One region of the Mesorhizobium sp. M1227 genome, then DNA from elsewhere that is predicted to be linked to it. Evidence: predicted binding sites of a transcription regulator. Region 1 holds the regulator's gene; each other region holds the start of a gene.
The links. The regulator LexA, encoded in region 1, represses DNA repair genes until DNA is damaged. The targets are predictions, from matches to a motif close to TGTTCNNNNTGTGTTCNG.

Region 1 (3,096 bases):
GGCATGTCGCGCAGTTCGCCCGACTTGTAGTTGACGTGGTTGACCAGCACCACGGCGGTGCGTTCGTCGATCAGCTCTTCGATGGTCGGCGCGTCGACCCCCGAGAGGCGCAGCAGCGTATCTTTTCGCGTCGAAACCACACCCTCAGCCATGTAGAGGTCCGTCGGAAAACTATCGCCCTCGGCGACGATGACCTGCCGCTCCGGTCGCATGGCCATGGCGGCGTGCAGCAGCTTGTAGATGTTGACCGATGTCGTGTCGCAGACCACCGTCTGGCCGGCCGCGGCACCGATCAGGCGCCCGAGCTGGTCGCCAAGTTCAAGCGGCATGTTGAACCAGCCGGCGGTGTTCCATGCGCGGATGAGATCATACGACCATTCTTCGGTCGCGGCCTTGTGCAGTTCATCGAAAGCGGCACGTGAAGCAGCTCCTAGCGAATTGCCGTCGAGATAGATCACTCCTTGCGGCAACACAAAGCGGTCGCGCATCGCGCGCAGCGGATCCGCGGCATCCATCGCCTTTATGGCCACGAGATCGGGAATTCCTGTCATGATTTGTCTGCTCCCCCAAGATCCAACGCAACGTCGGACACGCATCGACTGTTCTTCCATTACCTGGTTGCGCGCAGCAAGGCTCCACCGGCGAGAAGCAGCCTGACCAGGCGGTGGAAGCCGGGACTTAACCCGAGGTTGGCGTTTTGAGTTCGTTTCGTTCACGGTGCATTGACCAAACCGCACAGTCGATACGGTTCAATTCCGTGCCTTTTACCAACCGACGGCCGATGCCAGTGCCGCCTTCTAGGAGACCAGAAGGGCGCAAACGAAGCAGAATCAAGGCGATAAGGCTCGCGGCGATGAAAATGCGGTACGCCGGTAGGGGACGTCGTTTGTTTCCCGAGCCTTAACGCATTCATTAAACTTTAAACAGTTGCGGAACACAACTGGAACAGATAGTGTTTGTTCTGGGTTTGTTTTTCTGATTCTGTTGGGGGTCGCTATGCTGACACGCAAACAACACGAACTGCTTATGTTCATCCACGAAAGGTTGAAGGAAAGCGGTATCCCGCCTTCCTTCGACGAGATGAAGGAAGCGCTCGACCTGGCTTCCAAATCCGGAATCCACCGGCTGATTACGGCGCTGGAGGAGCGCGGCTTCATTCGCCGTTTGCCCAACCGGGCCCGTGCGCTGGAGGTGCTGCGCCTGCCTGACTCGATCGCCCCCGGCCTCAATGCGGCACGCAAGTTCTCGCCGAGTGTCATCCAGGGCAGTCTTGGGCAAGGCGCCCCTCGGCAAGGCAAGCCGACATCGTCGCGCGTGCCCGCAGCCGGAAATGACGACGATGTCGTCGCCGCCGTTTCGATCCCGGTGATGGGCCGCATCGCTGCCGGTGTGCCGATCGACGCCATCCAGCACCAGACGCATTCGATTTCGGTGCCGCCGGATATGATCATGGGCGGCGAGCATTATGCGCTTGAGGTCAAAGGCGATTCGATGATCGAGGCCGGCATTTTCGACGGCGACACGGTGATCATCCGCAATGCCGATACGGCGAGCCCCGGTGAGATCGTGGTGGCACTGGTCGACGAGGAGGAAGCGACGCTGAAGCGGTTCCGCCGCAAGGGCGCCTCGATCGCCCTGGAAGCCGCCAATCCGGCCTACGAGACGCGCATCTTCGGACCAGACAGGGTCAAGGTGCAGGGCAAGCTCGTCGGACTGATCCGCCGCTACTGAGCTCCGCCCTTGGCGCCGGCTTTGGGGTTGTCGGCCCGGCGGTATGGCGGCAGGCCCCGTGCCGCGCGTGAAAATTTCCGCTGCACGTGCCAGGGCCGGTATGATTTTTCGACGGCGAAGCGGATCTCGGCGCGTGTTGCCGCTTGTGGATCGAAATAGACGGCGGCACTTCCCGCGCGCGCCAGTTGCCGTTTGGTGACGACGAGGACCAGCCGGTCGTAGTAGCAGGGGTTATGGGCGGTGGCGTCGTCGATGACGATCAAGCTGGCAAAGGCGCAGGCTGGCCGCGCAGTATCGCGGTCCTTGGCTTGCGCGATGATCGCGCCGGATGGATGCCTGGCAAGGCAGAGGCCGTCCGTGCAAATGAACGGCATGCCCGGCGGTAGGTCGGCCGGATCGGCAATGTCGAATTGCGGGTCGTTCTTTCCAGGTGTTTCCGGCGCGACGATAGCCTCTGATGTGAGCGCGCGTTTCCAGTTGTCGATGGTGAACTCATTCGGGCGTGCCCGGTTGACCGCGAGTTCACCGCTGCCGATCGGCAGCGCGACCAGCCGTGCGTCCTCCGAGACCAATACGTCGGGTATGCGTGTCTGCGTTGTCGTCAGCAAGCCGGCGAGCGCAAAAGGAAGTGCCGCCAGCCGCAACCACGTCGTCGCCATGCTGGCAATGACGAGGGCGATCGTCACCAGAAGGACGGATCTCAGCGAAATCAGCCCGACCGCATCGATCGGCGAGCGCTCCGAGATCCACCCGGACAGGGCGATCATCGCCGTCAGCCCCTTGCCCATGACATAGAGAAAAGGGCCATCCGCACCGAACGGCATCGCCAGCGCGCTGAGAACGGCGAAGGGCATGACGACCAGTGACACGATGGGCATGATGGCCAGATTGGCGAACAGGCTGAGCGGCGCCACGCGCTGGAAATGCCATATGGCGAAAAGCGCCGTGGCGCTCCCTGCAATGATCGAGGTCATCGCCAGACCGCACATGCCCAGCAGGACCTTTCGAGTGGCAAAGCGTAGCGGCGACTGCCGCGGCGGCGGCGTGGTAGCCCTGCCGGCGCGGTAATCGGACCAGCCTGCATAGGCGCCGACAAGGGCCGCCGTCGCGGCGAAGGACATCTGGAAACTCGGACCGACCACCTCGTGCGGCGACACCAGGATGACCGCGATGGCCGAGATCGCCAGGTTGCGCATGGTGAGCGCGGCCCGGTCGAACAGCACGGCGATAAGCATCACCGCCAGCATGATGAAGCTGCGTTCGGCCGCCACGACAATGCCGGAAAAGACGAGGTAGGCCGCAATCGAAAAAAGCGCGGCGGCCGCGGCATATTTCTTGACCGGCCGTCGCGATGAGAAATCGGGA
Region 2 (3,096 bases), on a different contig from region 1:
GCTCCTGCGTCGAATAATTGTCGTTGACCGCGCCGCCGACGATGATCTTGTTGGCGACGATCAGCGGCGCCGAGGTCGAATAATAATAGCCCGGCTTCGGATATGGCATGTTGGCGAGCAGGTTCAGCGTGCCGCCTTCAGCGAAAGTCGGGCAGACCTGGCCATTCGCCGCATCGAGCGCGATCAGCCGGGCGTCGGATGTCGGCAGGTAGATGCGTGTGGCGCAGGGCTGGCCGGCGGCGACCTTGGCATCGGCATAATAGGACACGCCGCGGCAGGTCTGGTGCTGGCGGTCCTTGTTGAGCTTGACCTGCGGATCGAAGCGCCATTTCTCCTTGCCGCTCGCGGCATCGATGGCGATGGCGAAATTATGCGGCGTGCAGATGTAGAGCGTGTCGGCGATTTTTAGCGGCGTCACCTGATAGGTCGTCTCGCCGATGTCGTCGGGCCCTTTCACGTCGCCGGTGCGATAGGTCCAGGCCGGCTGCAGATTGGCAACGTTTTCGGCGGTGATCTGGTCGAGCGGCGAATAGCGCTGGCCATATTGCGTGCGACCGTAATAGTGCCATTCGCCAGCCGGCACGTTGCCGCCGAGATCGGCGGTCGGCGTCACCTTGTCGGTGTTGAGTTCACCCGCAATATCCTTTGGATCGGTCGTCATCGAATAGCCGGCGACCGCAAGCGAGGCCAGCACGGCGAGGATCAGCGGCGCGCGTCCGTCGGGACCGGTAAGCCCGCGCCGCGCCCATGGCGTCAACAGCCATAGCGCGACAAGCACGATGATGCCGCCGCGCGGGCCGAGCTCCCACCAGTCGAAGCCGATCTCCCAGACCGCCCAGGCGAGCGTGCCGAGCACGATCGCCGCGTAGAGCCACAGCGCAGTGGATCTGCGCCTGTAGAGCAGCCAGGCCGCGACAAGGAAAGCTAGACCGACGATGACGTAATACCAGCTGCCCCCCAGCGTCACGAGCCAGATGCCGCCGCCGCCAACCGCCAGGCCGATGAGGAAAAGGATCAGGGAGGTGATGACCACAGCCAAGACGGTGCTCCTTCGACTGGTGCGCTCCGCGACGCGTCCATGGGCAACCCCGCATTGCGTTCCTGCCCCCACGCAACTTTCTCCGGCCCGCCTCCCCTGTCAAGCAAGCTCGGCGTTTTACGGCGCCGGCCCATTGCAAGCCCGGCGTTTTGGTTAGCGGACCCATTCAGATTGTGAGTCTACGACTGGACAGAGAACAAAACGGAGACACTTCTGGCCTTTCGCTGCCGAATCACTACATTCGGGGAGAGATGTCCGGCTTTTCGGAAGACATGCCCTTTTTTGACGAACCGAACGCGCGGCCCGTGGCCCCGTCGGGCATTGCCGCGCGCGCCATGGCTGCCCGCAGCAACCAGAACAACGCGCCCGATTATCTCAACGGCCTCAACCCCGAGCAGCGGCTGGCGGTGGAAACCACCGAAGGCCCGGTGCTGGTGCTGGCCGGCGCCGGCACCGGCAAAACGCGCGTCCTGACCACCCGCATCGCCCACATCCTTGCCACCGGCAAGGCTTTCCCCTCGCAGATCCTCGCCGTCACCTTCACCAACAAGGCGGCGCGCGAGATGAAGCAGCGCATCGGCCTGTTGATCGGCGAAGGCAATGTCGAGGGCATGCCGTGGCTCGGCACCTTCCACTCGATTGGAGTGAAGCTGCTGCGCAGACATGCCGAGCTGGCCGGGCTCAAATCCGACTTCACCATTCTCGACACCGACGACGTGGTGCGCCTGATCAAGCAGCTTATCCAGGCCGAAGGGCTGGACGACAAGCGCTGGCCGGCCAAGCAGTTCGCCCAGATGATCGACGGCTGGAAGAACAAGGGCCTCGGTCCCGCCGACATCCCCGAGGGCGATGCCCGTGCCTTCGCCAACGGCAAGGGCCGCGAGCTCTACAAGGCCTATCAGGAGCGGCTGAAAACGCTGAACGCTTGCGACTTCGGCGATCTCCTGTGCCATCCGATCCGCATCTTCCGCGCCAATCCGGACGTGCTGAAGGAATACCACAAGCGCTTCCGCTACATCCTCGTCGACGAATATCAGGACACCAACACCGCCCAGTACATGTGGCTGCGGCTCTTGGCGCAGCGGCCGCAATCCTCCCCCCTTGAGGGGGAGGTGCCCGCGAAGCGGGCGGAGGGGGTTGCCGCAGAAGGCACCGCTAGAGCGTCGAGCACTGCCGCCGGTAGGTCGAGCACTGCCGCACGGACCCCACCCGACCGGGCTTCGCCCGGCCACCCTCCCCTCAAGGGGGAGGGAAGCCCGCGCCTGTCCACCGTAAATATCTGCTGCGTCGGCGACGACGACCAGTCGATCTATGGCTGGCGCGGCGCCGAGGTCGACAACATCCTGCGCTTCGACAAGGATTTTCCCGGCGCCACCATCATCCGGCTGGAGCGCAACTATCGCTCGACCGCGCACATCCTCGGCACCGCCTCCCACCTCATCGCCCACAATGAGGGCCGCTTCGGCAAGACGCTGTTCACCGAAAAGATCGCCGAGGACGACGAGAAGGTGCATGTCCACGCCGCCTGGGATTCCGAAGAGGAGGCCCGCGCCGTCGGCGAGACCATCGAGGCTTATCAGCGCCAGAAGCACAATCTCAACGACATGGCGATCCTCGTCCGCGCGTCCTTCCAGATGCGCGAATTCGAGGACCGCTTCGTCACGCTCGGCCTCAACTACCGCGTCATCGGCGGCCCGCGCTTCTACGAGCGCCTCGAAATCCGCGATGCGTTGGCCTTCTTCCGCGTCGTCGCACAAGGCGCCGACGACCTCGCCTTCGAGCGCATCGTCAACGTGCCGAAGCGCGGCCTTGGCGAGGCCACCATCCGCCAGATCCACGACACCGCACGGGCGCTGCGCATCCCGATGCTGGAGGCGGCGGCAAAACTCGCCGAGAGCGACGAGCTGAAGCCGAAGCCACGCGCCGCACTTCGTGAGGTCGCGGCCAATTTCGAGCGCTGGCAGAAGGCGCTGGAAACCACCCCGCACACCGAGCTCGCCGAGACCATTCTTGAGGAGAGCGGCTACACCGATATGTGGAAGAACGACCGCTCGGTC
Region 3 (3,096 bases), on a different contig from region 1:
CCCCCTGGACAGCGCAATGAACGACAGCCCAGTGGACAGCATCGTCACCTTTACGCTCGACCGTACCGTTTCCGGCGGCACGCATCTGCGCATCGTCCATGATGGTTTTGCTCGGGCAGCAGTGCCGGAGATCGCGATGGCAGGCGCCGGTTGCCGGCTTTCCTTTGACGCGCACACTCCCAGGCACAAGCAGATCGCCGCAAACACCCCGCGCCTCTTCCTGCGCGCGGCCTGAACGACAACAGTCAACGGAGACAACCGATGAGCGGCCTTGCCAATCTGGTGCCGATGGTGATCGAGCAGTCGAGCCGCGGCGAACGTGCCTTCGACATATTTTCGCGGCTGCTGCGCGAGCGCATCGTCTTCATCAACGGCCCGATCGATGACGGCACCTCGGCGCTGGTCTGCGCCCAGCTTCTGTCGTTGGAATCCGACAATCCCGACAAGGAGGTCTCGCTCTACATCAACTCGCCGGGCGGCGTAGTGACCAGCGGTTTCGCCATCTACGATACGATGCAGTATATCAGCTGCCCGGTCTCCACGGTTTGTATGGGCTTCGCCGCCTCGATGGCCTCGTTCCTTTTGATGGCCGGCACACCGGGGCGGCGCATCGCGCTACCCAACACCAGCATCGTGCTGCATCAGCCTCTCGGCGGTTTCCAGGGCCAAGCCTCCGATATCCAGCGCCATGCCGAGGGCATCCTTCGCACCAAGCGGCGCATGACCGATCTTTACGCCCGCCATTGCGGCCGCACCTACGAAGAAGTGGAACGCACGCTCGACCGCGACTTTTTCATGACCGCGCAGGAGGCCAAGGATTGGGGCCTCGTCGACCATGTTTTCGACACTCGCAAGCAGGCCGCATGAACGAGCCGGGCCGGCGGACGGAACTGAGGCGATTGAGCGCCCGCAATTTCAGCGCCATCGGTCTGGTCTTGCCGCTATCGCGGCACTATAGTCCGGCGATGACCGCCAGCCGCTCATCCAGCCTGTTATGCCTTGCCATCGCTACCGTTGCCGGCACGAACATGCTGGTGGGTATGGCACTTGCCCAAGATAATTCGACGTCTTCGCAAAAGCGCGCTCTGCCCGGTGTGACCAGCGATTATCGCATCGCCGAGCCAGCGCCGCGGCCTGAGCCTGACGATATGGCTCTAGGCAGCGGCAACGGCACCTTCAAGATTGGCGATACCGACGTTCGGATTTCCGGTAGCATCACCATTGATGTCGCTACCGGCGGGATCAGGCCCTCCAGCCGCTAAGTTCGCCTGGTGTGAACCACAAATATTGCGCTTCAAACGAACAGCCCCGCCATTGCTTTGCAACTGACGGGGCTTTCTTGGATCTGAAATCCAAATTGCCGGGAGTGTACTGCCGGCTTTTTATTTCGGATGCTTCGCGGCGTTCAGCCGACGATCCGACTAGCAGTCTCTGATTGTTGTGGGGATCGGCAGGTCAACGTGGGCAGGTAGCGCTAAACGCCTGACCTGGCTACTTATACCTGCCGCGGCTCCAGCGACACGTGGAGCCTCAAGGAACAATCCGGTGGAGTCATGCCTCTGCTCTCCTTCTGTTCGTTGCGACTGTCGTCGAAGCGCTCATCGCATAACCCGCGGCGTCTCGCAGGCTAGCCCCAGGCCGCGAGGCCATCGAAAGACGGCCGGCTTCGTTGACAATTGGATTCTGCCCCCATGACGCGGGGACGTCAACCTTGAATAGCCGGGTTGCCGAAAAATGTGATCGCGAGACGCTTTGTGAAGCCGGCTGCGCGGGCAGCTTTTGTCAGGAGCGTGTTCGGCCTTTGTTCTTTCCGCTTGCCCGTTCGCGCGAAAGGCGGTTAAACGCTTTGGTCGAGAGTTGTGGCGTCTCTCGAAAAGGCGGCGAAATTACCTACATAGGGGATGGTCGGGAAAACCCGCCCATCCCACGAATTCCAGATTCTGAGGCGGCGACCGGCGATGGCCGACCATAAATATCTCTCCATTCGCGGGGCACGCGAACACAATCTGAAGAATGTCGATCTCGACCTGCCGCGTGACAGCCTGATCGTCATGACCGGCCTGTCGGGGTCGGGCAAGTCGTCGCTTGCCTTCGACACCATCTACGCCGAGGGCCAGCGCCGCTACGTCGAGAGCCTTTCGGCCTATGCACGGCAATTCCTCGAAATGATGCAGAAGCCTGACGTCGACCAGATCGACGGCCTGTCGCCGGCCATCTCCATCGAGCAGAAGACCACCTCGAAGAACCCACGTTCGACGGTCGGCACCGTCACCGAGATCTACGATTATATGCGGCTTTTGTTCGCCCGCGTCGGTGTACCCTATTCACCGGCCACCGGCCTGCCGATCGAGAGCCAGACGGTTTCGCAGATGGTCGACCGGGTGCTTGCGGTCGAGGAAGGCACCCGGCTGTTCATTCTGGCGCCGATGGTGCGCGGCCGCAAAGGCGAGTACCGCAAGGAACTGCTGGAGCTGCAGAAGAAGGGTTTTCAGCGCGTCAAGGTCGACGGCGTCTTCTACGAGATCGCCGACGTGCCGGCGCTGGACAAGAAGTACAAGCACGACATCGACGTTGTCGTCGACCGCATCGTCGTGCGCGGCGATCTGGCGACGCGGCTCGCCGATTCCATCGAGACCGCGCTGAAGCTGGCCGACGGGCTGGCGGTGGCGGAATTTGCCGACAAGCCGCTCGACGCCAGCCAGACCGGCGAGGATTCGGTCAACAAATCGAAGAACGAGACGCATGAACGCATGCTGTTCTCGGAAAAGTTCGCCTGCCCGGTGTCCGGCTTCACCATTCCCGAGATCGAGCCCAGGCTGTTCTCCTTCAACAATCCGTTCGGCGCCTGCCCGACCTGCGACGGGCTCGGCAGCCAACGCGCCATTGATGCCAGCCTAGTCGTGCCCGACGAGAATGTCTCGCTGCGCGCCGGCGCCGTCAGCCCTTGGGCGAAGTCGAGCTCGCCCTACTATGCGCAGACGCTGGAAGCGCTGGGCGTTGCCTATGGCTTCAAGCTCGGCGACAAGTTCAAGGATTTGAGCGAGGAGGCAAAGCAAGCCGTCCTGCACGGCACCGGCGAGCGCGAAATCACCTTCC
Region 4 (3,096 bases), on a different contig from region 1:
AGGGGGCTACCGTCTGCAAGCCCGGGGACAGGACAGGCCGGACGGGATTTTTCGCCTGCTGCGGCCGCTTCAAGCGGCTGGCGCGAGACGCTTTGTCACAGCAGCATCAGCTGCTCGGTAGCCTTGGCGGCGGGGACGAACTGGTCGGTCCTCAGCGAGCGCCGCTCGGCATTGAGGCCGAGCCGTTTGGCAGCTATCTCGAAGCGCCGGCCGATCTGCCAGGCATAGGGGCCGGAGCCCTTCATGCGCTTGCCCCATTCCGAATCGTAGTCCTTGCCGTCGCGCATCGAACGGATCAGCGACATGACGTGGCGATAGCGATCGGGATAATGGCGCAGCAGCCAGTCCTTGAAGATCGGCGCGACCTCCAGCGGCAGGCGCAGCAGCACATAGCCGGCCTCGCGTGCCCCCGCTGCCTGTGCCGAATCGAGGATGCGCTCCATTTCCGGGTCGGTCAGTCCGGGGATGATCGGCGCGACCATCACCGAGGCCGGAATGCCGGCATCCGAAAGCTGCCTGATCGCCTCCAGCCGCTTGGTCGGCGTCGACGCGCGTGGCTCCATGGTGCGCGCCAGCATGCGGTCGAGCGTCGTCACCGACAATGCCACCTTGGCCAGCCCGCGTTCGGCCATGCGTGACAGAATGTCGATATCGCGGGTCACCAGCGCCGATTTGGTGACGATGCCGACCGGATGCCCGCGCGCCTCCAGCACTTCGAGGATCTCGCGCATGATCCGGTATTGCTTCTCGATCGGCTGATAAGGATCGGTATTGGTGCCGATGGCGATGGTGCGCGGCTGGTAATTATCCCTGGACAATTCCTTGTCGAGCAGCCGCGCCGCATCCGGCTTGGCAAACAGCTTCGATTCGAAATCCAGCCCCGGCGACAGGCCCATGAAGCTGTGCGTCGGCCGCGCGAAACAATAGACGCAGCCATGTTCGCAGCCGCGATAGGGATTGATCGACCGGTCGAAGGAGATGTCGGGCGATTCGTTGCGCGTGATGATGGTGCGCGGCTTCTCGACCTGTACCTCGGTCCTGAACGGCGGCAGCTCCTCCAGCGAATTCCAGCCATCGTCAAACACGTGTCGGCTGACCGGCTCGAAACGGCCGGACGGATTGATGCCCGCCGACCTGCCGCGGTTGCGGTCGGGACGGACACGCATGCCGCTCTGCTCGATCATCGCATTCGCCATTTCGGCCCTGCCAGCGCCGAAGGCTGCAATATCGGCACGCACGATCTGTTCCATCTTGGCCCTTTCCCAGGGACTGTCCGCCCGCTGTCGAATCGCTCTGCTCATGAATGTATTCCTATCGTATCGATGAGAACAAAGCAAGAACTTTCTCGCGGTGCGCCGCAAAAACTGGCGCTGCCCACCGCTTTCCGCTATTCGGCTAAACATGCTCAGCGTCCTGATCGAAACCCTGAACGACGAGGAGGGCCTTGCCCGCACGCTCGCCTCGCTGATCGGCGGCGCGGTCGAAGGCGTGGTGCGCGACGTTCTCGTCTGCGACACCGGCTCGACCGATCAGACGCACCGCGTCGCCGAACATGCCGGCTGCCACTATGTCAGCGGCGGCATCGCCGCCGGCATCAGGCAGGCCAAGGGCGACTGGCTGCTTTTGCTGGAACCGGGCGCGCGGCTGGGAGAGGGCTGGATCGACGAGGTCGTCGCCCATACCGCCAGGCAAACCATGGCGGCGCGGTTCTCGCGGGCACGCGGCAGCCGCGCGCCGTTCCTGTCGCGCGTCTTTGCCGGAAATCGCGCTCTCGCCGAAGGCCTGGTGATCAGCAAGCGTCAGGCCGCGGCGCTGTCGAAGAACGCCCGCAGCGCCGAAGCGATCGCCCGCGGCCTGGCGACCAGGAGGCTCCACGCCGAGATCTGGGTCGCGCCGCGGAAGTGACGGCTTACCGTCCCGGTTATGGGAACTCCGCCCAGACAAATTTTCTGGCGGGTCGTCGCTTATTGTGCATTGCACAAAATCTGGCCGGGGGTTACCATTTCCAGCGATACGGGCGAATGGGTTTGGGGTGTGCCGGAGCGGTGACGACGACTGTCGTCGATGCTGTTCCCTCGATATTTTGAGGACCCCGATGACCCTTTCAAGCCCTGACAAGTCCGGCGCCGCAAGCCTCGAGGCGATCGCACGAAACGGCGGCATGCTGCGCCGCATCGCCGCCCGCATCCCGACCTATCTTTCCGACCTTCGCGAGAATCCGGCATGGCTGCCGATGTTCATGCTGGCCCGCACCATGCCGGCGCGGCGCCTGCACTGGCGCGGTGCAAAGCCGGTTCCGCCGGCGCGCAATGTCGGTGAAACGATGTTCGCCGGCGTCGATCGCGATGCCGTCGTCGGCGCGCTGCGGACGGAGGGGCTCTATTCGGGCCTGATGCTGCCGGCCGCCATCCATGAGGAGATTGTCCGCTTCGCCGAGCGCACGCCATGCTTCGGCAATTTCGACCGCCGGCTGGAATTCCTGCCCGAAAAACACGCCGATGCCGAAAAGCATTTCGGCCGCCCGCTGCTCAGCGGTCACTATTTCGAACGGGTCCTCGACTGCAACGCTGCGGTCGCCGTGCAGCGCGATCCGCTGCTTCTCGATATCGCAGCGCACTATCTCGGCAGCCAGGCCAAGCTGATCACCACCCGCGTCTGGTGGAGCTTTCCGACCGGTGGCGTCTCGGACGCCGACAAGAACATGGCCTCGCTCGGCAAATACCATTTCGACCTCGACGACTGGCGCATGCTGAAGTTCTTTTTCTACCTGGTGCCGGTCGACGCCGACACTGGGCCGCATGTCTATGTCCGCGGCTCCCATAACCGCCGCATCCTGAAGCATCAGCTGACGCTGCTGGTCGGCCATTCGGCGGAAGAGGTGCTGGGCGTCTACGGCGAGCAGAGCCCGGTCACGCTGACCGGGCCGGCCGGCCTCGGCTTTGTCGAGGATCCGTTCGGCTTCCATATGGGCACCGTGCCGACGCTCACGCCGCGGCTGATGATGGAGGTTGGCTTCGGCGTGTCGCCGCCGTCGCGCCGGCGTTTTCACGGCGAGCCGGTCATTCGCTAGAGCGGTTCCTGATTTGACGGAATCGA

Region 2: a site for LexA is predicted at 1,232-1,249, ahead of NKH28_RS06000 (ATP-dependent helicase). Genes of this name have one in related genera too.
Region 3: a site for LexA is predicted at 1,792-1,809, ahead of uvrA (excinuclease ABC subunit UvrA). Genes of this name have one in related genera too.
Region 4: a site for LexA is predicted at 1,325-1,342, ahead of NKH28_RS32565 (PA0069 family radical SAM protein). Genes of this name have one in related genera too.

What each region holds. Positions count from the first base shown of each region.
Region 1 covers NZ_JAMYLZ010000016.1:15,804-18,899, reverse strand. The annotation lists gene kynU (kynureninase) at 1-551, opposite strand, end outside; gene lexA (transcriptional repressor LexA) at 997-1,731, shown strand; gene NKH28_RS19195 (ComEC/Rec2 family competence protein) at 1,725-3,096, opposite strand, start outside.
Region 2 covers NZ_JAMYLZ010000003.1:105,407-108,502, reverse strand. The annotation lists gene NKH28_RS06005 (glucose/quinate/shikimate family membrane-bound PQQ-dependent dehydrogenase) at 1-1,039, opposite strand, end outside; gene NKH28_RS06000 (ATP-dependent helicase) at 1,291-3,096, shown strand, end outside.
Region 3 covers NZ_JAMYLZ010000012.1:32,280-35,375, forward strand. The annotation lists gene NKH28_RS16620 (SRPBCC family protein) at 1-235, shown strand, start outside; gene NKH28_RS16625 (ATP-dependent Clp protease proteolytic subunit) at 262-867, shown strand; gene NKH28_RS16630 (hypothetical protein) at 966-1,262, shown strand; gene uvrA (excinuclease ABC subunit UvrA) at 1,959-3,096, shown strand, end outside.
Region 4 covers NZ_JAMYLZ010000058.1:16,796-19,891, forward strand. The annotation lists gene NKH28_RS32565 (PA0069 family radical SAM protein) at 96-1,250, opposite strand; gene NKH28_RS32570 (glycosyltransferase) at 1,402-1,905, shown strand; gene NKH28_RS32575 (phytanoyl-CoA dioxygenase family protein) at 2,096-3,070, shown strand.